DNA from 3 places in the Streptomyces sp. NPDC088817 genome. Region 3 is predicted to be linked to each of the others. Evidence: riboswitches for the same ligand, from Rfam matches in the RefSeq annotation. Region 3 holds a riboswitch; each other region holds the start of a gene.
The links. A riboswitch is a leader RNA that binds a small molecule or an ion and turns the genes downstream of it on or off. The one in region 3 is predicted to bind thiamine pyrophosphate.

Region 1: another riboswitch for thiamine pyrophosphate. It lies ahead of thiC (phosphomethylpyrimidine synthase ThiC); the one in region 3 lies ahead of thiO (glycine oxidase ThiO).
Region 2: another riboswitch for thiamine pyrophosphate. It lies ahead of ACIP4X_RS23465 (thiamine ABC transporter substrate binding subunit); the one in region 3 lies ahead of thiO (glycine oxidase ThiO).

Annotation. Positions count from the first base shown of each region.
Region 1 covers NZ_JBIVJN010000016.1:34,659-45,148, forward strand. The annotation lists gene ACIP4X_RS26510 (DUF5326 family protein) at 1-102, shown strand, start outside; gene ACIP4X_RS26515 (IclR family transcriptional regulator) at 405-1,199, shown strand; gene ACIP4X_RS26520 (SsgA family sporulation/cell division regulator) at 1,295-1,732, shown strand; gene ACIP4X_RS26525 (YibE/F family protein) at 1,844-3,334, opposite strand; TPP riboswitch at 3,406-3,583, shown strand; gene thiC (phosphomethylpyrimidine synthase ThiC) at 3,576-5,408, shown strand; gene ACIP4X_RS26535 (hypothetical protein) at 5,537-6,397, opposite strand; gene ACIP4X_RS26540 (metallophosphoesterase) at 6,580-7,677, opposite strand; gene ACIP4X_RS26545 (LacI family DNA-binding transcriptional regulator) at 7,904-9,016, opposite strand; gene hisC (histidinol-phosphate transaminase) at 9,447-10,490, shown strand, end outside.
Region 2 covers NZ_JBIVJN010000013.1:62,062-72,551, forward strand. The annotation lists gene ACIP4X_RS23445 (LAETG motif-containing sortase-dependent surface protein) at 1-181, shown strand, start outside; gene ACIP4X_RS23450 (maleylpyruvate isomerase N-terminal domain-containing protein) at 239-1,033, opposite strand; gene ACIP4X_RS23455 (ATP-binding cassette domain-containing protein) at 1,044-2,078, opposite strand; gene ACIP4X_RS23460 (ABC transporter permease) at 2,079-3,752, opposite strand; gene ACIP4X_RS23465 (thiamine ABC transporter substrate binding subunit) at 3,728-4,804, opposite strand; TPP riboswitch at 4,887-4,992, opposite strand; gene rlmN (23S rRNA (adenine(2503)-C(2))-methyltransferase RlmN) at 5,036-6,142, opposite strand; gene ACIP4X_RS23475 (phosphatidate cytidylyltransferase) at 6,387-7,574, opposite strand; gene frr (ribosome recycling factor) at 7,574-8,131, opposite strand; gene pyrH (UMP kinase) at 8,318-9,076, opposite strand; gene tsf (translation elongation factor Ts) at 9,284-10,129, opposite strand; gene rpsB (30S ribosomal protein S2) at 10,289-10,490, opposite strand, start outside.
Region 3 covers NZ_JBIVJN010000001.1:358,151-368,640, forward strand. The annotation lists gene ACIP4X_RS01655 (phytoene desaturase family protein) at 1-49, shown strand, start outside; gene ACIP4X_RS01660 (hypothetical protein) at 62-1,075, opposite strand; gene metF (methylenetetrahydrofolate reductase [NAD(P)H]) at 1,132-2,055, opposite strand; gene thiE (thiamine phosphate synthase) at 2,230-2,919, opposite strand; gene ACIP4X_RS01675 (helix-turn-helix domain-containing protein) at 3,064-3,429, opposite strand; gene ACIP4X_RS01680 (FAD-dependent oxidoreductase) at 3,496-4,725, opposite strand; TPP riboswitch at 4,834-4,945, shown strand; gene thiO (glycine oxidase ThiO) at 4,943-6,109, shown strand; gene thiS (sulfur carrier protein ThiS) at 6,106-6,306, shown strand; gene ACIP4X_RS01695 (thiazole synthase) at 6,310-7,104, shown strand; gene pknB (Stk1 family PASTA domain-containing Ser/Thr kinase) at 7,217-9,169, shown strand; gene ACIP4X_RS01705 (deoxyribonuclease IV) at 9,218-10,108, shown strand; gene ACIP4X_RS01710 (sulfite oxidase-like oxidoreductase) at 10,145-10,490, opposite strand, start outside.

The DNA of each region.
Region 1 (10,490 bases), on a different contig from region 3:
TGGCTGCTCTTCAAGGTGCTGATCTTCGTAGCCCTGGTCGGCGGGCTGATCTACATCGTGCGGAAGTTCCTGACGGGTTCGTCCTCGCGCAGCGACTGGTGAATGTCAGGGGCAACCGGCGGCCGGTAACGGGAATCGCCGGTTCCCTCGCGGGAGGGAAGTTTCCCGGACAAGCAGTCCGCGCGCGGTGACAGGCGGATAAGGTCCGGAGATCGACGCGGGGGCCGGCCCCCGCGGGCGGCGCACACCCCCCATCGTGTTCCCGCACGGCTGCCCCCTCGCGCTACGGGAGTGACCCCTTGGCCACGGCTGACACCACACCCGCAGAACGGCACGCGCCGCCCGCACCCCGGGGGCCGTCCCGCTCGACAACCCTCCCGGCGCAGCCGCGTTCGTCGGCCCCCGTGGAACGGCCCGGGACCACGGTCCCGGAGCAGCCGCGGCCCCAGCAGCCCCCGACCCTCATCGGGTCCGTGCAGCGCGCGATGCGCCTGCTGGAGACCGTCGCGCGGCACGAGCACGGAGCGCCCGCCAAACAGCTCGCCCGAGAGACGGGCCTGGCCCTGCCCACCGCCTACCATCTGCTGCGCACCCTCGTCCACGAGGGCTATCTGCGCCGCGACCGGGGCCTGTTCTTCCTCGGCGAGGCCGCTGAACGGCTGAGCAGCAACGGAGCGGCGCAGAAACGTCGCAGCACGATCGTCGAGGCCCTCGCCCAGTGGCGGGACTCCATCGGTGCCCCGGTGTACTACGCGATGTACCGCGAGGGCGAGATCGAGCTCATGTGCGTCTCCGCCACCGCGGCCGCCCCGGCGGTCGAGGAATGGGCCGGCTTCCGCGAGACCGGGCACGCGCACGCGATCGGCCAGTGCCTGCTGTCCCAGCTGGACGACAGGGCCCGCCGCGACCATCTCGACCGCTACCCCGTGCAGTCCCTCACCCCGTACACGGTCCGTGACGGTCACTCGGTGCTGCGGCGTCTGGAACGCATCCGGCCGATGGAGCCGGTGACCGAGCGGCAGGAGTACGCGCTGGGGACGGTCTGCGCGGCGATCCCCATCACGGTGGGCACCACGGCGGCCGCGATGGCCCTCTCCCTGCCGGCGCATCAGGCGGACCGGCTGCTGCCCGCCGCGCGCCAGTTGCAACGCGAGGTGGGACGGCGTCTGGGCTCGCTGGCGCTCTCTATCAGTATCTGAAAACTCACTCCTTGTGATCTGATGTGTACGTTCAGCAAGATGCACCAGTCACGGGATGGATTCCCGGCCAGTCGACGGCAAACACCGGGGTAGCGATGCGCGAGTCCGTACAGGCAGAGGTCATGATGAGCTTTCTCGTGTCCGAGGAGCTCTCCTTCCGCATCCCGGTGGAGTTGCGGTACGAGACCTGTGATCCCTATGCCGTACGGCTGACCTTTCATCTGCCCGGAGACGCCCCGGTGACCTGGGCGTTCGGGCGGGAGCTGCTCATCGACGGGGTGGGGACCCCGTGCGGGGACGGTGATGTGCGCATCTCACCGGCCGGCCGCGACTCGCTGAGCGAGGTCCTGATCCGGCTTCAGGTCGGTGGCGACCGGGCGCTGTTCCGCTCCTCGACGGCACCCCTGGTGGCGTTCCTGGACCGCACGGACAAGCTGGTGCCTCTGGGGCAGGAGGGGGCGCTGGCGGACTTCGACGCCCATCTCGACGAAGCCCTCGACCGCATCCTGGCGGAGGAACAGAGCGCGGGCTGAGGCCTCGCGGCAGGGGACACGGGCGCTGCCGTAACGCTTCGCCACGGCCTCAGGGGGTGCAGGAACGCTTCGCCGGGTGCCCAGGAGGCAGAGACGGCCACGGGCCCGGCATCAGCGCCTGCGGCGCCTTCCCCTTCCGCCGCGCGCCGGAGCGGGCAGGGTGGCCGGTTCCGCGGCCTCCGTGGGTCCCGGACGGTCGGCCGAGACCACGAGCGCGGCCAGCGCCGTGGTGACCGGCACCGAGGCGACCAGGCCGATCGAGCCCACCAGCGTGCGCACGATCTCCTCCGCGACGAGCTCACTGGTGGCGACGGTCGTCACACCGCTCTGCGCGATGGAGAACAGCAGCAGCAGAGGGAGCGCCGCACCCGCGTACGCGAGGACGAGGGTGTTGACGACGGAGGCGATATGGTCACGTCCGATGCGGATGCCCGCCCGGTACAGCTCGCGCCGGCCCATCGCGGGATTGGCCTCGTGCAGTTCCCAGACCGCCGAGGTCTGGGTCACCGTCACATCGTCCAGGACGCCGAGCGAGCCGATGATGACACCGGCGAGCAGCAGGCCGCTCATGTCTATCGACGGATACAGGCCGTGGATCAGCCCGGTGCTGTCGTCGGTGTTGCCGGTCAGCGCGGCCCAGCCGATGAACAGGGAGCCCAGAACACCGATCAGCATCAGCGAGACCAGCGTGCCGAGTACCGCGACCGAGGTACGGGCGGACAGGCCGTGGCACATGTACAGCGCGATCAGCATGATGGCGCTGGCCCCCACCACCGCCACGACCAGCGGGTTCGATCCCTGAAGGACCGCGGGCAGGATGAACAGGTTCAGCACCAGGAAACTGATGGCCAGCGCGACCAGCGCCATGACGCCCCGCATCCGCCCGACGACCACGACGGCGAGCGCGAAGATACCGGCCAGCAGCGCCATCGGGAAGCGCCGGTCGACGTCGGTGACCGAGTACTGCAGGTCCTTGGGTGCCGAGGGCTCGTAGGCGACCACGACCTTCTCGCCCTGATGCAGCTGCCGGGACTGGTCGGGCTGCACGATCTCGGTGAAGGTCCGGCCCTTGTCGTTGCCGGTGTCCACCCGGATCGTGGCCTTCTTGCAGGCCCCGGACTGCTGCTGCTGTGCGGAGGAGCCCTCGGCGGTGGAGGTGTCGCCGGTCGGTGCGTCCCCGGAGGCGTTCACCGACCGGCAACTGACCCCGAGCACCTCGACGACGGTCGCCTGCTGCGTCTGCCGGTCGAAGCCGACGCCGGTGCGCTCGTGCGACGGGGCACCGCCCGGCCACAGAATGGCGAGCCCGGCCACCACCAGGACGGCGAACGGAATCAGGATCGCGGCGATCACCTTGCGGAGGTGCTTCGAGACGGGTGCGGCGGGCCCGTGGCTGTGACTGTGCCCGTGTCCGCCACCGCTCCCCGGACCGTGTCCGTGGTCGTTCCCCGGGCCGTGCCCGCCACCGGTCGCGGGACCGTGCCCATGGCCGATACCGGCGCCGTGCCCATGACTCGTACCGGTGGCTTCCTGGCCGTGCCGGAAGTCCTGTTCGCGCCGTGGTTCGGGCGGTGGATGGGGGAACCGCTCTGTCGTGGTCACCGCCCGATCATCGCAAGAACGGGCCGGGCCCACTGTTCACCGCGCCACAATGGACGCTAGCGTGGTGGCACCTTTGCACACGCGGGAGCTCGGAGCACCGGGCTGAGAGGGCGCTGACCTCCGTCTTCGCGATGTTTCACGTGGAACGTGCGATGTTTCACACGGGACGCCGACAGACGGACACCGCTGCGCCGACCGCCGAACCTGTTACCGGGTAATGCCGGCGTAGGGAGTAGGTCTCATGACCAACAAGGACGTACGCACGCCTGCCTCCAAGCAGCTCTCCGGCGACGAGGAGCAGATCGCTTCCGCCGCCTCCGGCGAGGAGGCCGGGAAGTCCATCGGCTGGCACAAGGGCTACGTGGAGGGCTCACGGCCCGATCTGCGGGTGCCGGTCCGTCAGGTGCACCTCACCAACGGGCAGTCGGTCACGCTGTACGACACCTCCGGCCCGTACACCGATCCGCTCGTCGGCACCGATGTCCGCCGGGGCCTGCCGCCGCTGCGGGAGAACTGGATCGTGGCCCGCGGCGACACCGAAGAGTACGCGGGCCGTCCGGTCCGCCCCGAGGACGACGGGATCAAGCACACCTCGCCGCGCGGCGGTCTGCGCAACCTCGACGCGGTGTTTCCCGGACGGCCGCGCCAGCCCCGCCGCGGCCGTGGCGGCCGAGCCGTGACACAGCTCGGGTACGCGCGGCGCGGGGAGATCACCCCGGAGATGGAGTTCGTGGCCATCCGGGAGAACGTCGCCCCCGAGACCGTCCGCGAGGAGATCGCGGCAGGCCGTGCGGTGCTGCCGGCCAACGTCAACCACCCCGAGATCGAACCGATGATCATCGGCAAGCGGTTCCTGGTGAAGGTCAACGCCAACATCGGCAACTCCGCGGTGACCTCCTCCATCGAGGAGGAGGTGGACAAGATGACCTGGGCGACCCGCTGGGGCGCCGACACGGTCATGGACCTCTCCACCGGCCGCAACATCCACACCACCCGGGAGTGGGTGCTGCGCAACTCTCCCGTCCCCATCGGCACGGTCCCGCTCTACCAGGCCCTGGAGAAGGTGGACGGCAGGGCCGAGGAACTGACCTGGGAGATCTACAAGGACACCGTCGTCGAGCAGGCCGAGCAGGGCGTGGACTACATGACCGTGCACGCCGGGGTGCGCCTCGCCCATGTGCCGCTCACCGCGAACCGCAAGACCGGCATCGTCTCGCGCGGCGGCTCGATCATGGCCGCCTGGTGCCTGGCGCACCACAAGGAGTCGTTCCTCTACGAGAACTTCGAGGAGCTCTGCGAGATCCTCGCCGCGTACGACGTCACCTACTCGCTGGGCGACGGCCTCCGGCCCGGCTCGATCGCGGACGCCAACGACGAGGCCCAGTTCGCGGAACTGCGCACGCTCGGGGAACTCGGCCGGATCGCCAGGCGTTTGAACGTACAGACCATGATCGAGGGCCCGGGACACGTCCCGATGCACAAGATCAAGGAGAACATCGACCTTCAGCAGGAGATCTGCGATGAGGCTCCGTTCTATACGCTCGGCCCGCTGACGACGGACGTCGCACCGGCCTACGACCACATCACCTCCGGCATCGGCGCGGCGATGATCGCCTGGTGGGGCACGGCGATGCTCTGCTACGTCACGCCCAAGGAACACCTGGGCCTGCCCAACCGTGACGACGTCAAGACCGGCGTCATCACCTACAAGATCGCCGCCCATGCGGCCGACCTCGCCAAGGGGCACCCGGGCGCCCAGGAGTGGGACGACGCGCTGTCCGACGCCCGCTTCGAGTTCCGGTGGGAGGACCAGTTCAACCTCTCCCTGGACCCGGACACGGCACGGGAGTTCCACGACGAGACCCTCCCGGCGGAGCCCGCCAAGACCGCGCACTTCTGCTCGATGTGCGGCCCGAAGTTCTGCTCGATGAAGATCAGCCACAGCATCACAGAGCAGTTCGGCGGTGCGGCGGCCGAGGGTGCCACGGCGGAGGAGATCGCCGAGGGCATGCTGCAGAAGTCGAAGGAGTTCGCGGAGGCGGGGAACCGGGTGTACCTGCCGATCGCCGACTGAGGCGCAAGGCGGGGCGGTGCTCTCGGCGAGTGGGCAAGGGCACCGCTCCGGTTGCTCCCGGGACGTGCGCCCGGCGCCGGTGGGGGCGAGGACGAGAGGGTGGGCTCAGGGAGAGGCGCTGGTGCTGGTTACTCCGGCTGGTGTTCCGGGCCTCCGAAGTCCGGGCTGCTGAAGTCGGGGCTGGAGAAGCGCGGGCGGCGGGTCGGGGCTCCGTCGTCCGGGCTGCTGAAACCCGGCCGGTCGTAGCCCAGTTGCGGCATACGGCCGGTCGGTGCCGCCGGGCCCGTATACCCCGCGGAGGGGGAGCGGGGATCGGCGAGCGCCTCGTGCAGGAACGGCAGGATGCCCCGTTCGAGCAGGGCCTCCTGCCAGGCATCCCTGGCCTGGGCGACCTCCTCGCCCAGTTCGGCGTAGGTGTCGCTGTGGAGCGAGGGCCGGTTGCGCAGCGCGGTGAGCAGCAGCCCGGCCGCGGCGGCGAGGATCGCGGCCGCCGTCAGGGCGCCGAACACCCAGCCCGCCGTGATCATGGACTGGGCGAACGCCTGGGCCGGGTCCAGCATCCTCAGGATGTAGCCGAGGAGCAGGAAGAGGGCCGCGGCGGTGCCCGCGAGGACGGGGGCGAGCACCGCGACGACGGCGCCCGCGCCCGCGCCGTGGGTCTCGGCGGCCTCGTCCATGGTGGCGGCCAGTCGGACCGGTCCGCCAGGATCCGCGGAGCCGGCCTCGGTGAGGGAGGACGGGACGGCCGGCGCCGGCCGCCGCAGTTCCTCGCGGAGCTTGACGTAGTGGTGGTACTCGGTCGCCGCGGTCGCCGTTATGACCGCGGTGGCGCTCAGCGCCATGGTGCGCAGTTGTTCCGAGTTGAGCCGCTGCCCGGCAGCGGTCGGTTCCAGGTGGTGCGGGGCGGCGCGCAGCGCCTCATCGAGGATCCGCTCGTATTCCTGGCGGTCCTCGCTCAGCAGGTGCTGCGGAACGCTGTTCATGTGCATCCCCCGATGCTCCGTAGGGCTTGGGGCTCGCATGGCGGCGAGCCGTCGGGCAGAAACGGAGGGGAGCCTGCTACGGATAAGCCGATGGTAGAGCCGTGACGGCGCGCGGTGACAGGGGGTTTCCACAAATTGGGTGGCGACCTGCGCGGTCGTCTCCGCTGGGCGGGCTGCCCGGTGAACGGTCAGATGCCGAGGGGCAGTTGTTCGACCAGCAGTTTTCCGGCCATGGTCACGCCGCCGTCCATCGCGATGGCGAGTCCGTCGGCGTAGACGTGCGGTCCCTCCACGACCGGACCGGCGGATTCCTCGCCCTCCTCGGAGCCGACTTCGCCCAGCAGATAGGGAATGGGGCTGTGGCCGTGAACGATTCGGGTGCCGCCGTACGTATCGAGCAGGGAGCGTACGGCGTCGGCGCCGCCCTCGTCGCGGAAGGAGAAGCGCTTGGTGAACTTGCGGAACAGTTCCCAGACTTCGTTCACGTCGTTGCGGGTGAGCGTCTCGCGGACGGTGTCGTTGACCTCTTCGATCGAGGCGCCGTACTCGAGGTAGGAGGTGGTGTCCGAGTGCACGAGCAGGTAGCCGTCGACCGCCTCGACGGCGTCGAGACGCGCCATCCACTGCAGGTGGTGGTCCTGGAGGCGGTCCATGTCGGACTTCTGGCCGCCGTTGAGCAGCCAGGCCGCCTGGAAGGTCGCGGTGCCCGCGCCGGAGTTGACGGGGGTGTCGCCGAACCGCTTGGCGCCGAGCAGCAGCAGCTCGTGGTTGCCCATGAGGGCCTTGCAGTAGCCGCCGGCCGCGGCCGCCTCGGCGGACAGCCGCATCACGAGGTCGATGACGCCGATGCCGTCCGGGCCGCGGTCGGTGAAGTCGCCCAGGAACCACAGCCGCGCGGTGCCCGCGCACCACTGGCCGGCGGAGTCGACGAGTCCCTTGGCCTGGAGCGCGGCGACCAGCTGGTCGAGGTATCCGTGCACGTCACCGACGACGTAGAGCGGGCCCGGGCCGGCGGCGGACTGCCGGGTCGGCGCGGAGGCCGGGTCGACCGCCGCCTGAAGCGTGTCAGCGCGCTTGATGACCGGCAGGTCGCGCTCGGTGGGCGTGTACGCGGCCGAGTAGCCCTCCTTGGGCGCCGCGGGGGCCTTGTCGGCCGGCCGCGCCGTTTCGGCGGGATGCGCGCCATGGGCGTACTGGCCGGTCTCGTTCACGTACGCGGGCACCCGGAAGTCGCGCAGCGTAGCCGTCCGCTCCACCTCGGGTCCCTGACCGGCCCCCTGAGTCATCGACCCCTCCACCATCGCGCCGCCTCTGCACCGCTTCGGACTGCCTGGTCGCAGCGGCCCGCGGTGTCGTGGGCCCATCATAGGAACGCGGATCGCGCCATGTGATGACCCAGGGGTGGTGAATCGGGACTGGACTCCGGTTCACCGTGGCTTTCGCCCCGATTGGGCAGTCTTCGGCTACCCCGCGGCCACCCGAGTCCCGGGCGGCCGAGGGGTCAGTCGTGTCCTAGCGGTCCTCCGACGCGCGGGGCGGGCTGACCGTCCTGCGCTGGGTGCGCCGCTGGGACGAGGTGCGCACGATCAGCTCGGTCGGTATGACCTGCTCGACCGGTTGGTCCGACTCGACCCCTTCGATGGCGTCGATGAGGAGCTGGACGACGGCCGTGCCGATCCGGCGTGGCTTCAGGGAGAGCGTGGTGATGGGCGGCTCGGTGCTGGCGTACACCGTGGACTCGCTGCAGCACACCAGCAGCAGGTCGTCGGGGACGCGCAGGCCGTAGCGGCGGGCGGCGGCGAGCAGGTCGGTGCCGTTCGGGTCGAACAGTCCGTAGACGGCGTCGGGACGGTCGGGGCGGGCCAGCAGCCGGTCGGCGGCGACGGCGCCCGCGCACGGGTCGTGGGCGGGGTAGGCCTCGTACACCGGGTCCTGGCCGACCCGCTTGCACCACTGGAGGTAGGCGGTCGTCGACAGGTGGGTGTAGGTGTCCGTCGTGGTGCCGGTGAGCAGGCCGATGCGGCGGGCGCCGGCCTCGGCGAGGTGGTCGAGGATGCCGAGGACGGCGGCTTCGTGGTCGTTGTCGACCCAGGCGGTGACCGGGAGCGCCCCGGCCGGGCGGCCGTCGCTGACCACCGGTAAGCCCTGCCGCACCAGTTCGCTGACGACGGGGTCCTGGTCGGAGGGGTCGATGACGACCGTGCCGTCCAGGGCGACGTTCGACCACACGTCGTGGCGCGAGGTCGCGGGCAGGATGACGAGGGCGTAGCCGCGGGCGAGCGCGGCGGAGGTGGCCGCCCGGGCCATCTCGGCGAAGTACGCGAACTCGGTGAAGGTGAAAGGTTCATCCCCGTACGTGGTCACGGTCAGACCGATGAGGCCCGACTTGCCGGTACGGAGCGTGCGGGCCGCGGCCGACGGGCGGTACCCCAGCCGGTCGGCGACCTCGCGGACATGGCGCCGGGTGGCGTCGGGGAGCCGTCCCTTGCCGTTGAGGGCGTCGGAGACGGTCGTGATGGAGACTCCGGCGGCGGCGGCCACGTCTCTGATGCCCGCCCGGCCCGGCCGGCTTCCTCGGCGTGAGGTTTCCGCGCGGCTCACCTGGTGCTTCCCTGCTGCTGTCATGGCGAGCCGATAGTAGGGCTCTTGCGGTGGGGTAGTGCGGACGCATATGCACGCGTTGACAGGCACGTTTCTGCATGGTCAATGGGGGGCAAGTGCCTTTGAAACCATGTCAGTTACCCGGTGTCATGTTAGGACGTGACCTGGTGGCACGCATGGGCCTGTCGAGCCCTCGATGTCTCGAAGAGGTCTCAACTCACCTTCACGGGGGATGCGCGCCACGGCGCAAGCCACCGGCGCGTAGATATATGTGTGACGCGCCCCCCAATTCGTACGTGTTCGTACGGGCGTGCCGTCGATGCCGTCGATGTCGGTGTGACGGACGTGGCCCGCCTTCGCGCGAGGTGATGGTCTCCGCCCCATACGCAGCGGCGCCCAATCCTCTTAAGGTGTGCAGTATTGGATGCCGGTGGTGGTCACGAGGAGGACTGCGGTGAGCGAGACAAGCCCGAAGCTGCGTGCCGAGCTGGAGGGTATCCCCACCTACAAGCCGGGGAAGCCCGCCGCGGCCGGCGGCCCGGTGGCGTACAAGCTGTCCTCGAACGAGAACCCCTACCCGCCGCTGCCGGGGGTGATGGAGACGGTGACGACGGCCGCCGCCGCCTTCAACCGCTACCCGGACATGGCGTGCACGGGCCTGACCAACGAACTGGCCGAGCGCTTCGGCGTGCCGGCCTCGCACGTGGCCACGGGCACCGGTTCCGTCGGTGTCGCCCAGCAGCTGATCCAGGCCACCAGCGGACCCGGCGACGAGGTCATGTACGCCTGGCGGTCCTTCGAGGCGTACCCGATCATCACGCAGATCAGCGGGGCGACCTCGGTGCAGGTCCCGCTGACGCCCGGTGACGTGCACGACCTGGACGCGATGGCGGACGCGATCACCGAACGCACGCGTCTGATCTTCGTCTGCAACCCGAACAACCCGACCGGCACGGTGGTGCGGCGGGCCGAGCTGGAACGGTTCCTCGACCGCGTGCCCTCCGACGTGCTGGTGGTCCTGGACGAGGCCTACCGTGAGTTCATCCGCGACGCCGAGGTGCCGGACGGCGTGACGCTCTACCGCGACCGGCCGAACGTCTGCGTGCTGCGCACGTTCTCGAAGGCGTACGGCCTCGCCGGGCTGCGTGTCGGCTTCGCCATCGCCCACGAGCCGGTGGCGGCGGCGCTGCGCAAGACGGCCGTGCCGTTCGGCGTGAGCCAGCTCGCGCAGGAGGCGGCGATCGCGTCGCTGCGCGCCGAGGACGAGCTGCTGGGCCGGGTCGGCTCGCTGGTCTGCGAGCGCACCCGGGTGGTCGACACGCTGCGCGCACAGGGCTGGACGGTGCCCGAGACGCACGCCAACTTCGTGTGGCTGCGGCTGGGGGAGCGGACGGTCCCCTTCGCCGAGGCCTGCGAGCGGGCCGGCGTGGTGGTCCGGCCGTTCGCGGGTGAGGGCGTGCGGGTGACCGTCGGGGAGACCGAGGCGAACGACATCTTC
Region 2 (10,490 bases), on a different contig from region 3:
CGCTCCGGCCGGCAGCGAGAACAACGCTCCGTCGCCCGCGGTCGGTGACTCCAACCTCGCCGAGACCGGTGCCGACTCCAACACCGGCATGATCGCCGGCATCGCGGCCGCCCTGGTCGTCGTCGGCGGTGGCGCGGTGTTCTTCGGCATGCGCCGTCGTGGAGCGAACAGCAACCGCTGACGTCCCGCGCACGCCTTCCGTGGCCCGCCCCCGAGTTCGGGGGCGGGCCACGGTCGTTCAGAAGGCCGCCTGCTTGAGCCAGGACTCCAGCAGCTCCCGCTCGCCGAGCACCTCCAGGCCGGGGCTGTCCAGGGGAAGCCGGTTGTAGAACGCGAGCAGCACGGAGGTGAGCGGCCCGCGCAGGGCGACGGTCGCCTTCTCATGACCGCGGCGCCAGACGACACCGTCCTCGGTGAGCTCGACGACCCACTCGGCGTTCAGCTCGGGACCGGCGTCGGTGGCGTGCAGATGGATGCTGCGGCCCGGACCGTGCAGCTCCTGGACGCCCGGGCGCCTCCTGCTCCGCTGGATCAACTGCACGATCTGCAGCCACTCGTCGACGGCGTCGGCGGCCACGTCCGGGGCGACCTCGTAGGGCAGGCCCGCGGTGAGCGCCGCGTCGGCACGGTGGATCGTGATCTCGTTGGTCATCCGGCGGGCCCAGAAGCCGGCGTCGAGGATCCCGGCCCACGTCCACACCTTCGCGTCCGGTCCGGCCTCGCGAAGAGCCTCGACGAGGATGCGGCCGGTCTCCGCGAGCCAGGCGTCCAGGGCGGCCGGGTCGCCCTGCTCCTCGGGGCCCCCTGCGAGTGGGATGTCCGTGCCCGGAATGTTCTCCTGCGCGCGGGTCCTGACCAGCGCCTCGGTCAGGCGCAGGGCACCGCCCACGTGCCGGAGCAGCTGCTCCAGTGTCCAGTCCGGGCAGGTCGGCACAGTGCTCGACAAGTCGGCCCCGGAGGTGACCAGGGCCCTCAACTCGTCGACTTGGCAGGTGATTTGATCGCAGTAACGGTCGTAGGCAAGTAGCGTCATGCTCCGCACACTAGGTGCTTCGCGAGCATTCCATCACCAGGATTTCGCTCGTGTCGAACTCCACAGCCACCTCGTCCCCGACCTCCGGTGCCGTACGCAGGGCGCAGGCCGCCTCCAGACGCGGGGCGTTGGCGGGCTGGAGGTGGACGGTGACGTGGGTGCCCTTGAAGGTGCGCGCGGTCACCGTGCAGGGCAGGCCCTCGCCGGCGGCGACCAGGCGGACGCCGGCGGGCCGGACGAGGAGGGTGCGGGTGCCCTGGGCGGAGCCGTCGGGGACCGACACCTTGCCCCACGGGGTGACCGCGACCTCGCCGTCCACGCGCGCCTCCACCACGTTCTCGAAGCCGAGGAACCGGGCCACGAACGCGTCGGCCGGCCGCTGCCACACCTCAAGTGGCGTGCCCCACTGGGCGATCCGGCCGTCCCGCATCACCACGACCCGGTCGGCGAGGGCGAACGCCTCGCCCTGGTCGTGCGTGACGGCGAGCACGGTCGTGCCCAACCGCCCGAACAGCTCTCGCAGTTCGACGACGAGGCGCTCCCGCAGCGAGCGGTCGAGCTGGCCCAGCGGCTCGTCCAGCATCAGCAGCCGCGGCCGGGGGGCGAGCGCCCTGGCCAGGGCCACTCGCTGCTGCTCCCCGCCGGAGAGCGCGGCGACGGCCCGCCGCCCGGCCCCCGGCAGCCCGACCAGCTCCAGCAACTCCGCCACCCGGGCGTCCCGTTCACCCTTCGCCGCGCCGTGCATCCGCAGTCCGAAGCCGACGTTGCCGGCCACGTCCCGCTGCGGGAACAGCTGGTGGTCCTGGAACATCAGCCCCACCTCGCGCCGGTGCACCGGCACCCCCGACTGGTCCCGCCCGTCCAGCAGCACCCGTCCGGAGTCCAGCGGCTGAAGCCCGGCCACCGCGCGCAGCAGCGTCGACTTGCCGCTGCCGCTGGGGCCGAGCACGCAGACGATCTCGTGCTCGGCGACCGACAGGTCGACCGCGTCCAGCACGGCCCGTCCGCCGAAGCGCACGGTCGCGGCATCGAGGCTCAGCAGCATCTAGAACTCCCCGCTCCGGTCGGTGCGCAGCCGCTCGAGCACCAGCAGCGCCACCGCGCACACCACCATCAGAATCGTCGACAGGGCCATCGCCTGGCCGTAGTTGAGGTCGCCGGGGCGGCCGATCAGCCGGGCCACGGCGACCGGCAGCGTCGGATTGTCGGGGCGCCCGATGAACACGGTCGCCCCGAACTCCCCCAGGGACACCGCGAACGCGAACCCGGCGGCGACCAGCAGCGCCCGCCGCACGAGCGGCAGATCGACCTCCCGCCACACCCGCCACGGCGGGGCCCCGAGCACGGCCGCCGCCTCCCGCAGCCTTACGTCCACGGCGCGCAGCACGGGCAGCATGGTCCGTACCACGAACGGCACGCCGACCAGGGCCTGCGCGAGCGGGACCAGGATCCAGGACTGCCTGAGGTCCAGCGGCGGCCGGTCCAGGGCGATCAGGAAGCCGAAGCCGACGGTCACCGCCGAGACCCCGAGCGGCAGCATCAGCAGCGCGTCGAAGCCGCGTACGAGCCGGCCGGCGTCCCGGCGGGTGAGAGCGGCGGCGGCGAGCGCGCCGATCACCACGGCGATGGCGGTCGCCGCGGCGGCGTAGCCCAGGGAGGTGCCGACGGCGTGGATCGGCGCGACCAGGAAGGTGCCGCCGTCCGCGTCCGTCAGCGCCCGGTAGTAGCCGAACCCCGGCGCGGTGAGCGACCGCTGCACCAGGACGGCGAGCGGCAGCACGATGAGGACGGCGACGGTGGCGAGGACGCCGGCCAGCAGCGTCCACTGCCCGGCGCCGCGTGGCCTGCGGGCGGTCAGCGAGGCGTCCACCAGCTTCAGCGCGGTCTCCCGGCGCCGTACGGTCCAGGCGTGCGCGGCGAGGATCGCGCCGACCGCCGCGAACTGGACGATCGTCAGGACCGCCGCGGTCGCCAGGTCGAAGATCTCGGAGGTCTGCCGATAGATCTCCACTTCGAGGGTGGAGAAGGTGGGTCCGCCGAGGATCTGCACCACGCCGAAGGAGGTGAACGTGAACAGGAAGACCATCAGTGCCGCGGCGGCCACCGCGGGGGCCAGCGCGGGCAGGGTGACCTTGCGCCAGGCGGTCAGCGGCGAGGCGCCGAGCATCCGGGCCGCCTCCTCCTGGCGCGGGTCGAGTCCCGCCCACAGTCCGCCCACGGTCCGTACGACGACGGCGTAGTTGAAGAAGACGTGGGCGAGCAGGATCGCCCACACCGTGGTGTCAAGGCGGACGCCCCACAGTTCGTCGAGCAGGCCGCCGCGCCCCACCAGCGCGAGGAACGCGGTGCCGACCACCACGGTGGGCAGCACGAACGGCACGGTGACGACGGCCCGCAGGACCTGCCGACCGGGGAAGTCGAGACGGGCGAAGACATAGGCGCCGGGCAGGGCGACGAGCAGGGTGAGCGCGGTGGAGGCGAGCGCCTGCCAGGTGGTGAACCACAGCACGTGCCGGATGTCGGACTGTCCGAGCACATCGGTGATCCGCCCCAACTGCCAGGCCCCGTCGCTCTCCAGGCCGCGCCGGACGATCGCGGTCACGGGGTAGGCGAAGAACACCGCGAAGAACGCGACGGGCACGGCCATGAGACCGAGCCGCGCCGCGTTCCCCGTCCGGCGGCCGCGTCCGCGGCCTACCTGAGGACGAGCGAGGTCCACGACTTGACCCACTGGTCACGGTTGGCGGCGATCCGGTCGGGGGCCATGGTCTCGGGGTTCTTGGCCTGGGGACCGTACTCGGTGAACTCCGGGGGTACCTGGGCGGCTTCGCGCACCGGGTAGACGAACATGTTCAGCGGCATGTCCTCCTGGAACTTCTCGCTGAGCAGGAAGTCCAGGAAGGCCTTGCCCCCTTCGGTGTTCCCGGCGTTGCTGAGCAGTCCCGCGTACTCGACCTGGCGGAAGCAGGTGCCCTGCGCGACGCCGGTCGGCGCGGTCTTCGGGCGCGGGTCGGCGTAGATGACCTCGGCGGGCGGCGAGGAGGCGTAGGAGACGACGAGGGGCCGGTCGCCCTTGGCCTTCCTGCCGCCGGCGGAACCGGAGAACTCCTGGTTGTAGGCCTGCTCCCAGCCGTCGACGACCTTGACGCCGTTGGCCTTGAGCTTCTTCCAGTAGTCCTGCCAGCCCTTGTCGCCGTACTTGGCCCCGGTGCCGAGCAGGAAGCCGAGGCCGGGCGAGGAGGTGGCGGCGTTCTCGGTGACGAGGAGGTTCCTGTACCGCGGCTTGATCAGGTCGTCGAACGAGGCGGGCGGGGCCAGCTTGTGGTCGGCGAAGTACTTCTTGTCGTAGTTGACGCAGATGTCGCCGCTGTCGATGGGCGTGACGCGGTGCTTGGCCTCGTCGACCCGGTACTGCGGCAGGACCAGGTCGGCGCCCTTCGGCTCGTACGGCTGGAACAGCCCGTTGTCCAGGGCACGCGACAGCAGGGTGTTGTCGACGCCGAAGAAGACGTCGCCCTGCGGGTTGTCCTTGGTGAGGATGGCCTTGTTGACGGCCCGGCCGGCGTCGCCGTCCTCCAGGACCCTCACCTTGTAGCCGGAGCTCTTCTCGAAGTCCGCGATGACGCTCTTGGACGCGGCCCACGAGTCGTGGCTGACCAGCGTCACCGTTCTGGAGCCCGCGGAGTCCTTGTCGTTCGGTGACGAGCCGCACGCCGACAGCGTGACCAGGCCGAGCCCGACCACGACTGCCGTGAAGGTCTTGATGTGCACTGGATGTCCTCCTGGGGGTTGGCCAGGAAGAGACGCGGCCCTGCCCGGGATCCGCGAGGGACACCCGGGCAGGGCACAACAGCTTGAGTGGTGACCGAACTTCCTACCCAGAATGACCTGGGCGAGGTTCAGAGGGTCTGCGGCCGGTGCCGCACTCTCAGCGCTGTGGCGCTCCCCTGTCGGAATATGAAGATGTGTAGGTTCTCAGCCTACCTTCCGGCCATCGCGCGGCTACCTCTCGGTGGCGGCCAGCTGACCGCAGGCGCCGTCGATCTCCTGGCCCCGGGTGTCCCGGACGGTCACCGGCACACCGTGGGCGGCGATCGCCTCGACGAACGCCTTCTCGTCCTCGGGCCGCGACGCGGTCCACTTCGAGCCGGGCGTCGGGTTCAGCGGGATCAGGTTGACGTGCACGGGCTTGCCCTTGAGCAGCCGGCCGAGCCGGTCACCGCGCCACGCCTGGTCGTTGATGTCCCGGATCAGCGCGTACTCGATGGACAGCCGGCGCCCGGACCTGGCGGTGTACTCGAATCCGGCGTCGAGCACCTCCCGCACCTTCCACCGTGTGTTGACCGGGACGAGCGTGTCGCGCAGTTCGTCGTCGGGCGCGTGCAGGGAGATGGCGAGCCGGCACTTGAAGCCCTCGTCGGAGAACCGGTGGATCGCCGGCACGAGACCCACCGTCGAGACGGTGATCCCGCGCTGGGACAGGCCGAGCCCGTCCGGCTCGGGGTCGGTCAGGGCGCGGATGGCACCGACGACGCGGTTGTAGTTGGCGAGCGGCTCGCCCATGCCCATGAAGACGATGTTCGACAGGCGCGCGGGACCACCGGGCACCTCGCCGTCCCGCAGGGCGCGCATCCCGTCGACGATCTGGTGCACGATCTCGGCGGTGGACAGGTTCCGGTCGAGCCCGGCCTGTCCCGTGGCGCAGAACGGGCAGTTCATGCCGCAGCCCGCCTGCGAGCTGATGCACATGGTCACCCGGTCCGGGTAGCGCATGAGCACCGACTCCACGAGCGTGCCGTCGAACAGGCGCCACAGCGTCTTGCGGGTGGTCCCCTGGTCGGTCGACAGATGCCGTACGACCGTCATCAGCTCGGGAAGCAGCGCCTCCTGGAGCTTGGCGCGGGACCCGGTGGGGATGTCGGTCCACTGCTCCGGGTCGTGCGCGTACCGCGCGAAGTAGTGCTGCGAGAGCTGCTTCGCACGGAACGGCTTCTCGCCGATCGCGGCGACGGCCTCCTTGCGCTCGGCGGGCGACAGATCGGCAAGATGCCGCGGCGGCTTCTTGGCACCGCGCGGCGCGACGAAAGTAAGTTCTCCGGGCTTGGGCATGGTGGTACCAGTGTCGCAGATCCACTTGGGTGACCTGCGGCGCCTCGGACGGCCCCGGCGGGCGTGGCACACTCCGGAGGTGTCCGGCAGGGGGTGAGTGAGTCCGCCAAGGGGAGAGACGTGACCGGTGGTTGGCCGCTGAACCCTCATACACGAGGAGAACGGCATCGAGCCCCCACCCGGTCCGGGTGGGGGCTCGATGGTTGGCCGTGGGATCAGGCGGAGCCGACGACTGGCCGTGGGATCAGGCGGAGCCGACGAAGAGGACCAGCAGGAGCCAGGCCACCGGCGCCGTGGGCAGCAGGGAGTCCAGGCGGTCCATGATGCCCCCGTGGCCCGGGAGCAGCGTGCCCATGTCCTTGATCCCCAGGTCCCGCTTGATCATGGACTCGCCGAGGTCGCCGAGGGTGGCGGTGGCGGCGACCGCGAGGCCGAGCAGCAGGCCCTGCCACCAGACGCCGTCGTCGATCAGGAACTGCATGCACAGCGCGCCCGCCACCATCGCGAAGGCCACCGCTCCGAACAGGCCCTCGCGGGTCTTGCCCGGGCTGATGCGTGGGGCGAGCTTGTGCCGGCCGAAGCGCCAGCCGACGGCGTACGCGCCCGTGTCGCTGACGACCGTGAGCAGGAGGAAGGTCAGCACGCGGCGCGGACCGTCGTCCGCGGTCAGCATCATCGCGACGAACGTGGCCAGGAACGGCACGTAGAACGCCGCGAAGACGCCGGCCGTGACGTCCTTGAGGTAGCCCTCCGGCGGTTCCGTCATACGCCAGACCAGGACCGCGAGCGCCGTCAGCGCCATCGCCACCCAGGCGCCCTCGGCACCCCGGACGTACCCGGCGACGACCATCGCCGCGCCGCCGACCGCCAGCGGCACGAGCGGCGCCTTGATGCCCTTGCGCTCCGCGAGCCGGCTGGTGAGCTCCCACAGGCCCACCACGACCGCGATCGCGACGACGCCCACGAAGACGGCCTTCACGACGAACAGCGACACGACGATCACCGCGCCGAGCCCGAGGCCGACGCCTATGGCGGCGCCCAGGTCACGGCCCGCGTTCTTCTTCTGCGGCGCGGGCGCCGGCTGCGGGGCGTCGTGCATGGGCTCCGGATTCTGCGACGCCGTCCCGTGGAAGGACGGTGTCTGCGGCGTGTCGTGGGGCCACGGCTGCGGCGCTCGGTGCGGCTGCTGCGGCGTGTCGCGAAACGAGGCGCCGCCCGGCTGGGCGGCACCCCGGTCGTCATCCTGGTTTCCGCCGTGAGCGGGCGCGTCGGGCACGACGGGCATGGGGCGGGTCCGCTGGGCGTCATGCGCATCGTACGCGGCACCCGCCGGAGCGGCCCCCGGGACGGATCCCCCCTGATGGGCGGATGGCCCGTCCACGGGTCCCCGGTACCCGGCCTGCCGCGGCGCTCCCCAGGAAGTGTCGTCCATCAGACTTCGAGCAGCTCCGCTTCCTTGTGCTTCAGCAGCTCGTCCACCTGCGCCACGTACTTCGCGGTGGTGTCGTCGAGCTCCTTCTCCGCACGACGGCCCTCGTCCTCGCCGACCTCGCCGTCCTTGATCAGCTTGTCGATGGCGTCCTTGGCCTTGCGGCGCACGGAGCGGATGGACACCTTGGCGTCCTCGCCCTTGCCCTTGGCGACCTTGATGTAGTCGCGGCGGCGCTCCTCGGTCAGCTCGGGGAACACCACGCGGATGATGTTGCCGTCGTTGCTCGGGTTGACGCCCAGGTCGGAGTCGCGGATCGCCTGCTCGATGTTGCGCAGCGCCGTCTTGTCGAACGGGGTCACGACGGCCATGCGCGGCTCCGGCACGGAGAACGAGGCCAGCTGGTTGATCGGCGTCGGCGCGCCGTAGTAATCGGCCACGATCTTGTTGAACATCGCCGGGTGCGCACGGCCGGTGCGGATCGCGGCGAAGTCCTCCTTGGCGACCACGACGGCCTTCTCCATCTTCTCCTCGGCCTCGAGGAGGGTCTCTTCGATCACCACTTGCTCCTGCGTGTCTTGAGTAGGCCCGGCTGCGGCTCCCTGTCGGGACCGGCGGCCGGCTCGTCGCGTTCTTCCTGCACGGTTCCCGACCGGCAGGACATTGTCCATCCTCCGGCCGGAGTCCGTCCTGTCCGTCGCCCGGACAGGTCTCTTTCCGGCGACCCGCGGTACGGGGCCCGCCGGTCAGTCCCGGCTGCCCTGGTCACCCACCAGCGTGCCGATCTTCTCACCCTTGACGGCGCGGGCGATATTGCCCTCCTTCAGGAGCTCGAAGACGACGATCGCGAGCTTGTTGTCCCGGCACAGCGTGATCGCCGTCGCGTCGGCGACCTTCAGGTCCCGCGTGATGACCTCGCCGTAGCCGAGGGAGTCGAACTTCACGGCGTCCGGGTTGGCCTTCGGGTCGGAGTCGTAAACCCCGTCCACGCCGTTCTTGCCCATGAGCAGCGCCTCGGCGTCGATCTCCAGGGCGCGCTGGGCGGCGGTGGTGTCGGTGGAGAAGTACGGCATGCCCATACCGGCGCCGAAGATGACCACGCGGCCCTTCTCCAGGTGGCGCACGGCGCGCAGCGGGATGTACGGCTCGGCGACCTGACCCATGGTGATGGCGGTCTGGACCCGGCTGTCGATGCCTTCCTTCTCCAGGAAGTCCTGCAGGGCGAGGCAGTTCATCACGGTGCCGAGCATGCCCATGTAGTCCGAGCGGGCGCGGTCCATGCCGCGCTGCTGGAGTTCGGCGCCGCGGAAGAAGTTGCCGCCGCCGATCACGACCGCGATCTGCGCTCCGTCGCGTACGACGGCCGCGATCTCACGGGCGATGGCGTGCACCACGTCCGGGTCGACTCCCAGGCCCCCGCCGCCGGAGAAGGCCTCTCCGGACAGCTTCAGCAGAAACCGGCCGGGTACTTTGCCGTCGTCGCTCTTCTGGGCCTTGGTGGTCATGAGATCCCGCCTCTGTTACGTGGTGCACATGCGAAGAAGGCCATTGCCGGTGGGGCGTGATTCGCATCCCATGCAGCGGCAATGGCCTCCTTGTCAGATCTGCTGCCGTCCGTCACGCGCGCGTGTGTGGCTGCACACGCGCGCGACGTGGACGACTGCTGTCGACCCTATCGGGGTCGGGGGTCCGTCGCGGTACGGACCGTGGACTCAGATGCCGACCTTGATGCGCGTGAAGCGCTTCAGGGTGACACCGGCCTCGTCCAGAACCTTCTGGACCGACTTCTTGTTGTCCAGGGCGTAGGGCTGGCCGAGCAGCGTCGCGTCCTTGAAGAAGCCGTTGAGACGACCCTCGACGATCTTGGCGATCGCGGCCTCGGGCTTGCCCTCGGCGCGGGTGGTCTCCTCGGCGACACGGCGCTCGGACTCGACGATGTCGGCCGGCACGTCCTCCTTGGCGAGGTACTTCGGCGCGAAGGCGGCGATGTGCTGGGCGATGCCCTTGGCGACCGCAGCGCTCTCATCGGTCTGCTTGTCGAGCTCGACGAGGACACCGATCTGCGGGGGCAGGTCGGGCATCGTGCGGTGCATGTACGCGACCACGAAGCCGTCGGAGAACTGCGCGAAGCGGTCCAGGACGATCTTCTCGCCGAGGTTGGCGTTGGCCTCGTCCACGAACGCCTGGACGGTCTTGCCGGCCTCGATCTCGGAGGCGAGCAGGGCCTCGAGGTCGGCCGGGGCGGACTTGGCGACGTGCTCGGCGATCGCGCGGGCGGCGGCCTGGAACTTCTCGCCCTTGGCGACGAAGTCCGTCTCGCACTTCAGCTCGACGAGGACACCGGAGGAGTTGTCGTCGGCGATGATCGAGACCACGGCGCCGTTCTCGGCGGAGCGGCCCTCGCGCTTGGCGACGCCCTTCTGGCCCTTGATACGGAGCGCCTCGACGGCCTTCTCGACGTTGCCCTCGGCCTCGTCCAGCGCCTTCTTGCAGTCCATCATGCCGGCGCCGGTGAGCTCACGGAGCTTCTTGACGTCAGCGGCGGTGTAGTTCGCCATGAGTCTGTGAATCTTTCTCGAAGTCTGGAGGATCGAAGATCTGCACGGGTCTGCGGTCTACATGTAGATGCAGGTTCCCGACTCGGTGCTGACCTACGGGTGAACGGCGGGAGCGGACTTCATGTCGCCGCTCCCGCCGTCAACGCTGGCGCTGACGGGTCAGGCCTGCTCGCCCTCGGCGGCCGGCGCCTCGGCAGCGGCAGGGGCCTCCGTGGCGGGAGCCTCCGCAGCCGGGGCCTCCGCGGCCGGGGTCTCAGCAGCCGGGGCCTCCGCGGCCGGGGTCTCAGCAGCCGGGGCCTCCGCGGCCGGGGTCTCAGCAGCCGGGGTCTCCTCGGCCTTCTTCTCGCCCTCGAGCAGGTCG
Region 3 (10,490 bases):
GGTGGCCGGACTGATCGTGGAGGGACCGGAGTTCCGCGGCTCCCAGTGAGCCGGGGAGCGTTCAGAAACGGTACTGCTCGTCGTAGCCCGTGCCGTGCTGCGGCTGGCCCTGGTTGTCGCCCTGGTACGGGTAGGCCTGCTCCGGCGGGAGTTCGCCGCCGTAGGACTCGTCGGTGCGCTGCTGCGGGACCCAGACCCCGCCGGCCGGGGTCTCCGCGGCGTAGCCGGCGTAGGCGTCCTGGGTGCCGTAGGCCTGCTGGCCGTACCCCTGCTGGCCCTGCTGGGCGTAGCCGGTGTCGTAGGAGCCGTCGTAGGTCTGGGCGCCGGCGTACGGGTCGGCGTAGGCGGCGTACTGCTGCTGGCCGGAGGCGTCGTAGCCGTAGCCCTGCTGCCCGTAGCCTGAGTAGTCGTACGCATTGCCCTGGTCGGCGTCCTGGGCCACGGTGGCGTACTGGTCCTGGGTCTGGCCGGCCCCCGGGTAGGGCGACTGCGTGCCGCCCTGGTGGGCGGAGCGGTCGTAGACGCCGTAGGAACCGGTCTCGTCGGGCAGGGGCTGCGGCTCGTACACGGCGGTGGCCTCGGCGGCCGCGGGCTCGGAGACGGGGGCCCCGTCGCTCGGAAGCGGCTGGGAGTGGAGTGCGGCGGGGGTGAAGACGTCGTCGCGGTCGTCGTCGCCCTGGCCGTAGGACTGACCCTCGTAGCCGGGCAGGGCCCGCATGGTGCCGGTGTCGCCGTCGGACGCTTCCAGGCCGGAGACCTCCAGGGCAGGGTCCTGGTGCTCGGCCTTGCCGCGGCGGCGCGGCTTGCCCTCCTCGGCCTCGGGGCGGTTGACCGCCCAGCCCGCCGCGAAACCGCGCCGGAAGGACAGCGTCACGTAGGTCTGGCCGACCGCGAAGGCGGCCGCGCCGAGACCGATCACGATGACGGAGGGGATCAGGACCCCGAGGACGACACCGAGGAAGCCGCCGAAGGCCAGCAGCCGCCAGCGCAACCGTGCCTTGTACTGCAGCAGCACCTCGCCCAGCAGCCACAGCGCGACAATGCCGAACGCGATGTAGAGGACCGTCCAGCCCATGTACGCCCCTCTCCCAGTGGCCGCTACGCAGTGTGTCGTACGCGGGTGCGGCCGGTCTAGGTCCGCGGCCGTTGGTGCAGACCCAGGTTCTCGTAGATTTCCAGCGTCGCCGTGGAGTTGTTGAGCGTGATGAAGTGCAGCCCGGGCACTCCCTCGGCCCGCAGTCGCGCACAGAACTCGGTGGCGAACTCGATCCCAAGGGAGCGTACCGCCGCCGGATCGTCCGCCGCCGAGCGGATCCGCTCTTCGAGGTCGTCCGGGATGGCGGCGTTGCTGAGTTGGGGCAGACGCTCGAGCATTTTCACGCTCGTGACCGGCATGATCTCGGGAATGACGGGTGTCGCGCAACCGGCGGCGGCGACGCGGTCGCGCAGGCGGAGGTACGACTCGGGCTCGAAGAACATCTGCGTGATCGCGTAGTCGGCGCCCGCCCTGCACTTGTCGACGAAGTGCGCGACGTCGGTGTCCCAGTCGGCGGAGCGCGGGTGCATCTCGGGGAAGGCCGCCACGCCGACGCAGAAGTCGCCCGACTCCTTGATGAGCCGGACGAGTTCGGCGGCGTAGGTCAGTCCGCGGGGGTGCGGGACCCACTCGGCCATCGGGTCGCCGGGCGGGTCGCCGCGCACGGCGAGCATGTTGCGGATCCCGGCGTCGGCGTACTGGCCGATGATGTTGCGCAGTTCGGCGACGGAGTGGTTGACGGCGGTGAGGTGCGCGACCGGGGTGAGCGTCGTGTCGGAGACGATCTGCTCGGTCGCCTTGACGGTGCCCGCGCGGGTGGAGCCGCCGGCGCCGTACGTCACCGAGACGAAGTCGGGGGCGACGGCCTCGACCCTGCGCAGCGCGTTCCACAGGTTGCGCTCGCCCTTCGCCGTCTTCGGCGCCCAGAACTCGAAGGAGTAGGTGCTCTTGCCGGTGGCGAGCATGTCACGCACGGTGCGTGCGCGATCAGTCCTGGTGGATGCGGTTCCGAGGGCCATACAGGCAGGCTATCCACGGCATGGCGGTCTCCCAACCGAGCATCGGAAATTTGCCTGGATTGTCGGCTTCTTGTCCACACTTCGGACAGTGGGGCCGGAAATCAGCGGGTCGGACCCGGCCACCTGTCCGAAAAGTGAGACGCCGGGCGGCCGGCCTCCGGCCGTACCGCGCCCCTACCCCGCCTGCCGCAGCCGCTCGGCGAACTCGGCCGCCGCTGCTCCGGGGTCGTCGGCCTCGGTGATCGCCCGGACCACGACGACGCGGCGGGCGCCGGCCTCCAGGACCTGGTCCAGGTTGCCGAGGTCGATGCCGCCGATGGCGAACCAGGGCCGGTCGGTGCCCAGCGAGGCGGTGTACCGGACGAGGTCGAGGCCGGGGGCGGGGCGCCCCGGCTTGGTGGGCGTGGGCCAGCAGGGTCCGGTGCAGAAGTAGTCCACGCCGTCCTGCACGGCCGCGGCGGCGGCCTCGCCCTCGGCGTGCGTGGACCGGCCGATCAGGACACCTTCGCCGAGAATGGCGCGGGCGGCGGGCACCGGAAGGTCCCCCTGCCCCAGGTGCAGGACATCGGCGCGGGCCGCGTGGGCGACGTCCGCCCGGTCGTTGACCGCGAGCAGCTTCCCGTGCCGTGCGCACGCGTCGGCGAACACCTCCAGCAGGTCCAGTTCCTGCGCCGCCTCCATGCCCTTGTCCCGCAATTGCACGACGTCGACGCCCGCCGCCAGCACCGCGTCCAGGAACCCGGCCAGGTCCCCCTGCCGCCTGCGGGCGTCCGTGCACAGATAAAGGCGCGCGGCACCGAGCCGGTCACGGGCGCCGGCCGCGACGTCGGCAACGGCTGCGGCAGCGGCAGCGGTCTCAGGCATACGCGGGTCCCCCCGGCTCGACGGTTGCGTGGTCCGTCCGACCACTCGGACGGACCCTATCCGCCCCTCCCGGCCGGGCCTGTCGCGGCCACCGCCCGCCCGGCCGCCAGGACCGCGGCCGGGGAGCGTGGAGGAGCGGCCGGGTCAGACGGCGAGGGCCTGGGCGCGGCGCTTCACCTCGGTGCCGCGGTTCTCACTCAGGGCCTGGGCGGGGGTGCCCGGCAGGGTCGGGTCGGGGGTGAAAAGCCATTCGATCATCTCTTCGACCGTGAAGCCGTCGTCCCTCAGGAGCGTCAGGGTGCCGGACAGGCCCTTGACGACCTTGTCGCCGTCGATGAAGGCGGCGGGAACGTGCAGCGCGCGGTTCTCACCCCGGCGCACGGCGATGAGCTGGCCCTCCTTGACCAGCTGCCGCACACGTGTCACCTCGACGCCGAGCTGTTCGGCGATGTCGGGAAGGGTGAGCCAGGCAGGGACGAGAGCGTCGATCTTCGTGTCAATCTCGGTCACGAGGACAAGCGTGCCATCTGCCACTGACACTCGGAAGCCAGGCCCGTCCACCCGGGGACGCGCGCCTCACGCGGTCGCCGCCTTCAGAGGCTTCGCCGGGTCCGCCAGCAGCCGCGGATCCATGGGCGTGCCGGACTCGATCAGCCGCCGCCCCTGCGCCAGATCCCGCGGCCGGCCGACGGCCAGCAGGGCGACGAGCCGGCCCTCGCGGAGCCAGCAGACCGTCCACGCCGGTCCGGTGCGATCGCCGCGCCAGACGACGGCGTCGGCCGACGTGTGGTGCCCCGCGTACTGCACGAAGCGTCCGAACTGCTCGGACCAGAAGTACGGCACCGGGTCGTAGACCACGGGGGTGAGGCCGACGATGTCGGCCGCGACCGTGCGCGGGCCCTGGAGCGCGTTGTCCCAGTGGTGGATCAGCAGGCGCTCGCCGTACCGCCCCGAGGGGAAGGAGGCGCAGTCGCCGACCGCGTACACGTCCGGCACCGACGTGCGCAGATGGTCGTCCGCCAGGACGTCCCCGTGCGGGCCCAGCTCGATGCCGGAGCCGGCCAGCCAGTCCGTGGCGGGGCGTGCGCCGATGCCGACCACGACGGCGCCCGCGGGCAGCCGGGAGCCGTCGTCGAGCACGACCGCGCCGGGTTCGACGCGCTCCACGCGCGCGTGGGTGCGCAGTTCGGTGCCGCTGTCGGCGTACCAGGCGGTCATCGGCTCGGCCACCTCCGCGGGCAGCGCCCCGGCGAGCGGACGGTCCGCGGCCTCCACGACGGTCACGGCGCAGCCCGCCTCGCGCGCGGCGGTGGCGAACTCGGCGCCGATCCAGCCGGCGCCCACGACCACGATGTCGTGCTGCTCGGTGAGCACCGGCCGCAGCCGTTCGGCGTCGTCCAGGGTGCGCAGCAGGTGGACTCCCCGCACGCCCTCCGTGCCGGGCAGCCGGATCGGTTCGGCGCCGGTGGCCAGGACGAGGACGTCGTACGGCACCGGTCCGGCCGAGGTCTCCAGCACGCGCGTGCCGGGCCGCACGGCCAGTGCCTCGCAGCCGAGCCGCAGTTCGAGGCCGAGCGCCTCGAAGTCGATGTCGAAGGCGGAGCCCTCGGCCTTGCCGAGCAGGACGGCCTTGGACAGCGGCGGCCGGTCGTAGGGCTGGTGGGGTTCGGCGCCGATCAGTGTCACGGTGCCGGTGAAGCCCTGCTCGCGCAGGGCGACCGCGGTCTGCACACCGGCCATGCCGGCGCCCGCGACGACCACGCGCCGCGGCGCCGATGTGCCCTGTTCCTGCGTCTGGTCGCTCACCTGATCACCATAAGTCAACTGACACGGCGTCAGTCAGGGGCGTGCGGGGTGACCCGCTCCACGACCGGCTCCCGCAACCTGCCCCACCCGGGCTAGGGTGGCGACCGTACACGCACTCGCGGGAGCCCGGACGCACCGGGCTGAGAGGGAGGCTGGCGGCCTCCGACCGTACGAACCTGATCCGGGTCATGCCGGCGAAGGGAGGGGCTGGACGCCCATGTCGTCGTCACGTACGTCCGACGTCCTCGTCGTGGGGGGCGGAATCATCGGCCTGGTGACGGCCTGGCGCTCGGCGCAGCGCGGGTTCGCCACGGCCGTGGTGGACCCCGAGCCGGGCGGCGGGGCCGCACAGGTGGCCGCCGGGATGCTGGCCGCCGTCACCGAACTGCACTACGGCGAGCAGACCCTGCTCGCGCTCAACCTGGCCTCCGCCCGCCGGTACCCGGACTTCGCGGCCGAGCTGACCGAGCTGACCGGCCACGACCTCGGCTACCGCCGCTGCGGCACCCTCGCCGTCGCGCTGGACGCCGACGACCGCGCCCACCTGCGGGAACTGCACGACCTCCAGCGCCGTTCGGGCCTGGAGTCCGAGTGGCTGTCCGGGCGGGACTGCCGCCGCCTCGAACCGATGCTCGCGCCGGGCGTGCGCGGCGGGCTGCGGGTGGACGGCGACCACCAGATCGACCCGCGGCGGCTTGCCCGCGCCCTGGTCGCGGCCTGCGAGCGGGCGGGCGTGGTCTTCCACCGCGGCTGGGCCGAGCGGCTCACCGTGGCCCGCGGCCGGGCCACGGGCTGTGTGCTGCGCGACGGCACCGCGCCGGCCGCGGACCGGGTGGTGCTCGCCGCGGGCAGCCTCAGCGGACGGCTCGCGGGCGTCCCGGACGAGGTGCTGCCGCCGGTGCGGCCGGTGAAGGGACAGGTGCTGCGGCTGACGGTGCCGAAGCGGTACGCGCCGTTCCTGAGCCGTACTGTGCGGGCCGTGGTGCGCGGCAGCCAGGTCTACCTGGTGCCGCGGCTCGACGGGGAGCTGGTCGTCGGGGCCACGAGCGAGGAACTGGGCTGGGACACGACGGTGACGGCGGGCGGCGTGTACGAGCTGCTGCGCGACGCGCACGAGCTGGTGCCGGGGATCACCGAGCTGCCGCTCACGGAGACCAGGGCGGGACTGCGGCCCGGCTCCCCCGACAACGCGCCGCTGCTCGGCCCGACCGGCCTCGCCGGCCTGCTGCTCGCCACCGGGCACTACCGCAACGGTGTCCTGCTCACGCCGGTCACCGGTGACGCCATGGCGCACGTCCTGACCACCGGCGACCTGCCGGACGAGGTCCGCCCCTTCTCCCCCAGGCGTTTCCACGCCGCGGCACTCACGGAGCAGCCCGTATGAACATCTCCGTCAACGGTGAGGCCCGCCGGGTCGCGCCCGGCACGTCACTCGGCACCGTCGTGCGGACCCTGAGCGCGGCGCCCTCCGGGGTGGCCGCCGCCCTCAACGAGACCGTCGTGCCACGCGCGCGGTGGGCGTCCACGGCCCTGGCCGAGGGCGACCGCGTCGAAGTGCTGACCGCCGTCCAGGGAGGCTGAGCCATGGCCGACGACCCCTTCGTCCTCGGTGGTACGCCCTTCACGTCCCGGCTGATCATGGGCACCGGCGGCGCGACCGGCCTGGAGGTCCTGGAGCGGGCGCTCGTGGCCTCCGGCACGGAGCTGACCACGGTCGCGATGCGGCGGGTGGACCCCTCCGTGCACGGCTCGGTGCTGTCGGTGCTGGAGTCGCTCGGGATCCGGGTGCTGCCCAACACCGCGGGCTGCTTCACCGCGGGCGAGGCGGTACTCACCGCCCGGCTGGCGCGGGAGGCGCTCGGCACGGACCTCGTCAAGCTGGAGGTCATCGCCGACGAGCGCACGCTGCTGCCGGACCCGATCGAGCTGCTGGACGCGGCGGAGACGCTGGTCGACGACGGGTTCACGGTCCTGCCGTACACGAACGACGACCCGGTGCTCGCGCGGAAGCTGGAGGACGTGGGCTGCGCCGCGATCATGCCGCTCGGGTCGCCCATCGGGTCCGGGCTCGGCATCCGCAACCCGCACAACTTCCAGCTGATCGTGGAGCACGCGCGCGTGCCGGTGATCCTGGACGCCGGGGCGGGCACGGCCTCGGACGTGGCGCTGGCCATGGAGCTGGGGTGTGCCGGGGTGATGCTCGCCTCCGCGGTGACGCGGGCGCAGGAGCCGGTGATGATGGCCGCGGCGATGCGGTCCGCCGTGGAGGCGGGGCGGCTGGCACGGCTGGCCGGGCGGATCCCCAAACGGCACTTCGCCCGGGCGTCGTCCCCGGCAAAGGGCATGGCCGGGCTGGACCCGGAGCGGCCCGCGTTCTAGCCGGTCAGTTCGTCCGCACGGGTGCGCGTTCGGCGTCACAGGTCGGCTTCAGTACCGGCGCGACACCGTCCGCGATCCGTGTGTGTCCGTGACGGCTCGTAGACTCGCCTGCGTGGATACGACCCTTCAGGACCCTCTCGTCGGGCAGGTGCTCGACGGCCGCTATCGCGTCGACGCGCGGATCGCCGTCGGCGGGATGGCCACGGTCTACCGGGCCCTGGACACCCGACTCGACCGGGTCCTCGCGCTCAAGGTGATGCACCCGACGCTCGCGGCCGACGGCTCGTTCGTGGAGCGGTTCATCCGGGAGGCCAAGTCGGTCGCGCGGCTGGCGCACCCGAACGTGGTGCAGGTCTTCGACCAGGGCACGGACGGGACGTACGTGTACCTCGCCATGGAGTACGTGGCCGGCTGCACCCTGCGCGACGTGCTGCGCGAGCGCGGGGCGCTCCAGCCGCGCGCGGCGCTGGACATCCTGGAGCCGGTGCTCGCCGCGCTGGGGGCCGCGCACCGGGCCGGGTTCGTCCACCGGGACATGAAGCCGGAGAACGTCCTGATAGGGGACGACGGCCGGGTCAAGGTCGCCGACTTCGGGCTGGTCCGGTCCGTGGACACGGTGACGAACACCACCGGTGCCGTCCTCGGCACCGTCTCCTACCTCGCGCCGGAGCAGATCGAGCGCGGCACCGCCGCCCCCCGGGTCGACGTGTACGCGTGCGGGGTCGTGCTGTACGAGATGCTGGCCGGCGGCAAGCCGCACCAGGGCGAGTCCCCGGCCCAGGTGCTGTACCAGCACCTCCACGAGGACGTGCCGGTCCCGTCGGCCGCAGTGCCGGGACTGCCCCTCGAACTGGACGAACTGGTCGCGGAGGCCACCGCGCGCACCCCGGACATCCGGCCGCACGACGCGGTCGCGCTGCTCGCGCGGGTCCGCGAGGCTCGGTCCGCGCTCAGTGCGGAACAGCTCGACGCCGTGCCGCCGCAGGCCATCACCGCGGAGCACGACAACGCCGAGGACCGTACGAGCGTCATCCCGCGCGCGCTGACGACGCGGATCCGTGGCGGTGGCGGCGGGGACACCGGCGACGGCGCACGCTCCGAGACCGCCCTCAACCGCACCAGCCGGCTCCAGGCGCCCCCGCCCCCACCGGGGCCGTCCGGCGCGCGGCGCCCCATGCCGCCCCGGCGCACCCTGCTCACGGTGGTCGCCACCGTCCTGCTGGTCCTCGGGGTCGGCGGGGGCGTGTGGTACATCAACTCGGGCCAGTTCACGAAGGTCCCGCCGCTGCTTTCGAAGACCGAGGCGCAGGCCAGGGAGCGGCTCAAGGAGGCCGGTCTCGGGGTCGACCGGGTCGAGCACGCCTACAGCGACACGGTCCGGCGGGGCACGGTCATCAGCACCGACCCGCAGGCGGGCGCCCGGATCCGCAGCCACGGCTCGGTGGTTCTCACGGTCTCCGACGGCCCGGAGACCGTGCGGGTGCCCGATCTGAAGGGCCGCCCGCTGGACGAGGCACGGTCCCTGCTGAAGCAGGACGGCCTGGAGCCGGGCATGGTGAGCCGGGAGTTCAGCGACGACGTCCCCCGCGACGTCGTGATCGGCACGGACCCCGGGGCGGGCACGGACCGGCACGCGGGCTCGGCGATCGCGCTCACTGTCAGCAAGGGCCGCGCGGTCGACGTCCCGGACGTGACCGGCGAGGACCTGGACGAGGCGCGTTCCGACCTCCAGGACGCCGGTCTGAAGGTGGCGGTCTCCTCCGAGCAGGTCACCTCCGAGTTCGACAAGGGCCAGGTTGCCCGGCAGAGCCCGGCGGCCGACAGCGAGGCCGCCGAGGGCGACACGGTCACGCTGACGCTGTCCAAGGGGCCGGAGATGATCGAGGTGCCGGACGTGACCGGCAACAGCGTCGGCGACGCGAAGAACACGCTGCAGAAGGCCGGCTTCCAGGTCCGGGAGGACCGCGGGCTGCTGGGGCTGTTCGGCGACACCGTCAAGAAGCAGTCGGTGAAGGGCGGCGACCGGGCGCCGAAGGGCTCGACGATAACGATCACCATCCGCTGACGGCGGCCCGGCGGCCACGGGCCGCCGGGCGCGTGACACCCTGAACGGGTGAGCAGTCAGCGGTCCCGTCCCCTCCCCGGCCCCGTCCGCAACCCGATCGGCGGCCATGTGCCCGTCGCCGGCGGGCTGCATTCCGTGGGCCTGTCCTACGCCCGTGACCTCGGCGCGGAGACCGTGCAGGTCTTCGTCGCCAATCCGCGCGGCTGGGCCACGCCCGTCGGCGATCCGCGGCAGGACGAGCGGTTCCGCGCGGCCTGCGCCGAGCAGTCGGTCCCGGCGTACGTCCACGCCCCGTACCTGATCAACTTCGGCTCCCACACCGAGGCGACCGTGGAGCGGTCGGTGGAGTCGCTGCGGCACTCGCTGCGGCGCGGCCGGGAGATCGGCGCGCTGGGCGTCGTCGTGCACACCGGGAGCGCGACCGGCGGCCGGGACCGGTCCGTCGCGCTGAAGCAGGTGCGGGAGCACATGCTGCCGCTGCTGGACGAGCTCACCCACGACGACGACCCGTACCTGCTCCTGGAGTCCACCGCGGGCCAGGGTGCCTCGCTGTGCTCGCGCACCTGGGACTTCGGGCCGTACTTCGAGGCGCTGGACTCCCATCCGAGGCTGGGCGTGTGCCTGGACACCTGCCACATCTTCGCCGCCGGGCACGACCTGACCGGCCCGGACGGCATGCACCAGACGCTGGACCTGCTGGTGGAGACGGTCGGCGAGGGCCGGCTGAGGCTGATCCACGCCAACGACTCCAAGGACGTTGCCGGGGCGCACAAGGACCGGCACGAGAACATCGGCGCCGGCCACATCGGCGAGGACCCCTTCCGCGCCCTGATGACCCACCCCGCCACCGAGGGCGTCCCGCTGGTCATCGAGACCCCGGGCGGCAAGGAGGGCCACACGGCGGACGTGGAGCGCCTGAAGCGGCTCAGGGACGCCTGACGCACACGACGAGGGCGTGAGCTGCCGGAACGCGTGTCAGAGTTCCGGCCCGTCCCCCGGTCCCTCCTGGTAGGAGTAGCGCTGTTCCTTCCAGGGGTCGCCGAGGTTGTGGTAGCCGCGCTCCTCCCAGAAGCCGCGGCGGTCGGCGGTCATGTACTCCACGCCGCGGACCCACTTGGGGCCCTTCCACGCGTACAGGTGGGGGACGATCAGGCGGAGCGGGAAGCCGTGCTCGGCGGTGAGCAGTTCGCCGTCCTTGTGGGTGGCGAAGAGGGTGCGCTCCGAGGTGAAGTCGGACAGGCGCAGGTTGGAGCTGAACCCGTACTCCGCCCACACCATCACATGGGTGACGTTCGCCGCGGGCGGGGCGATGTCCAGGACG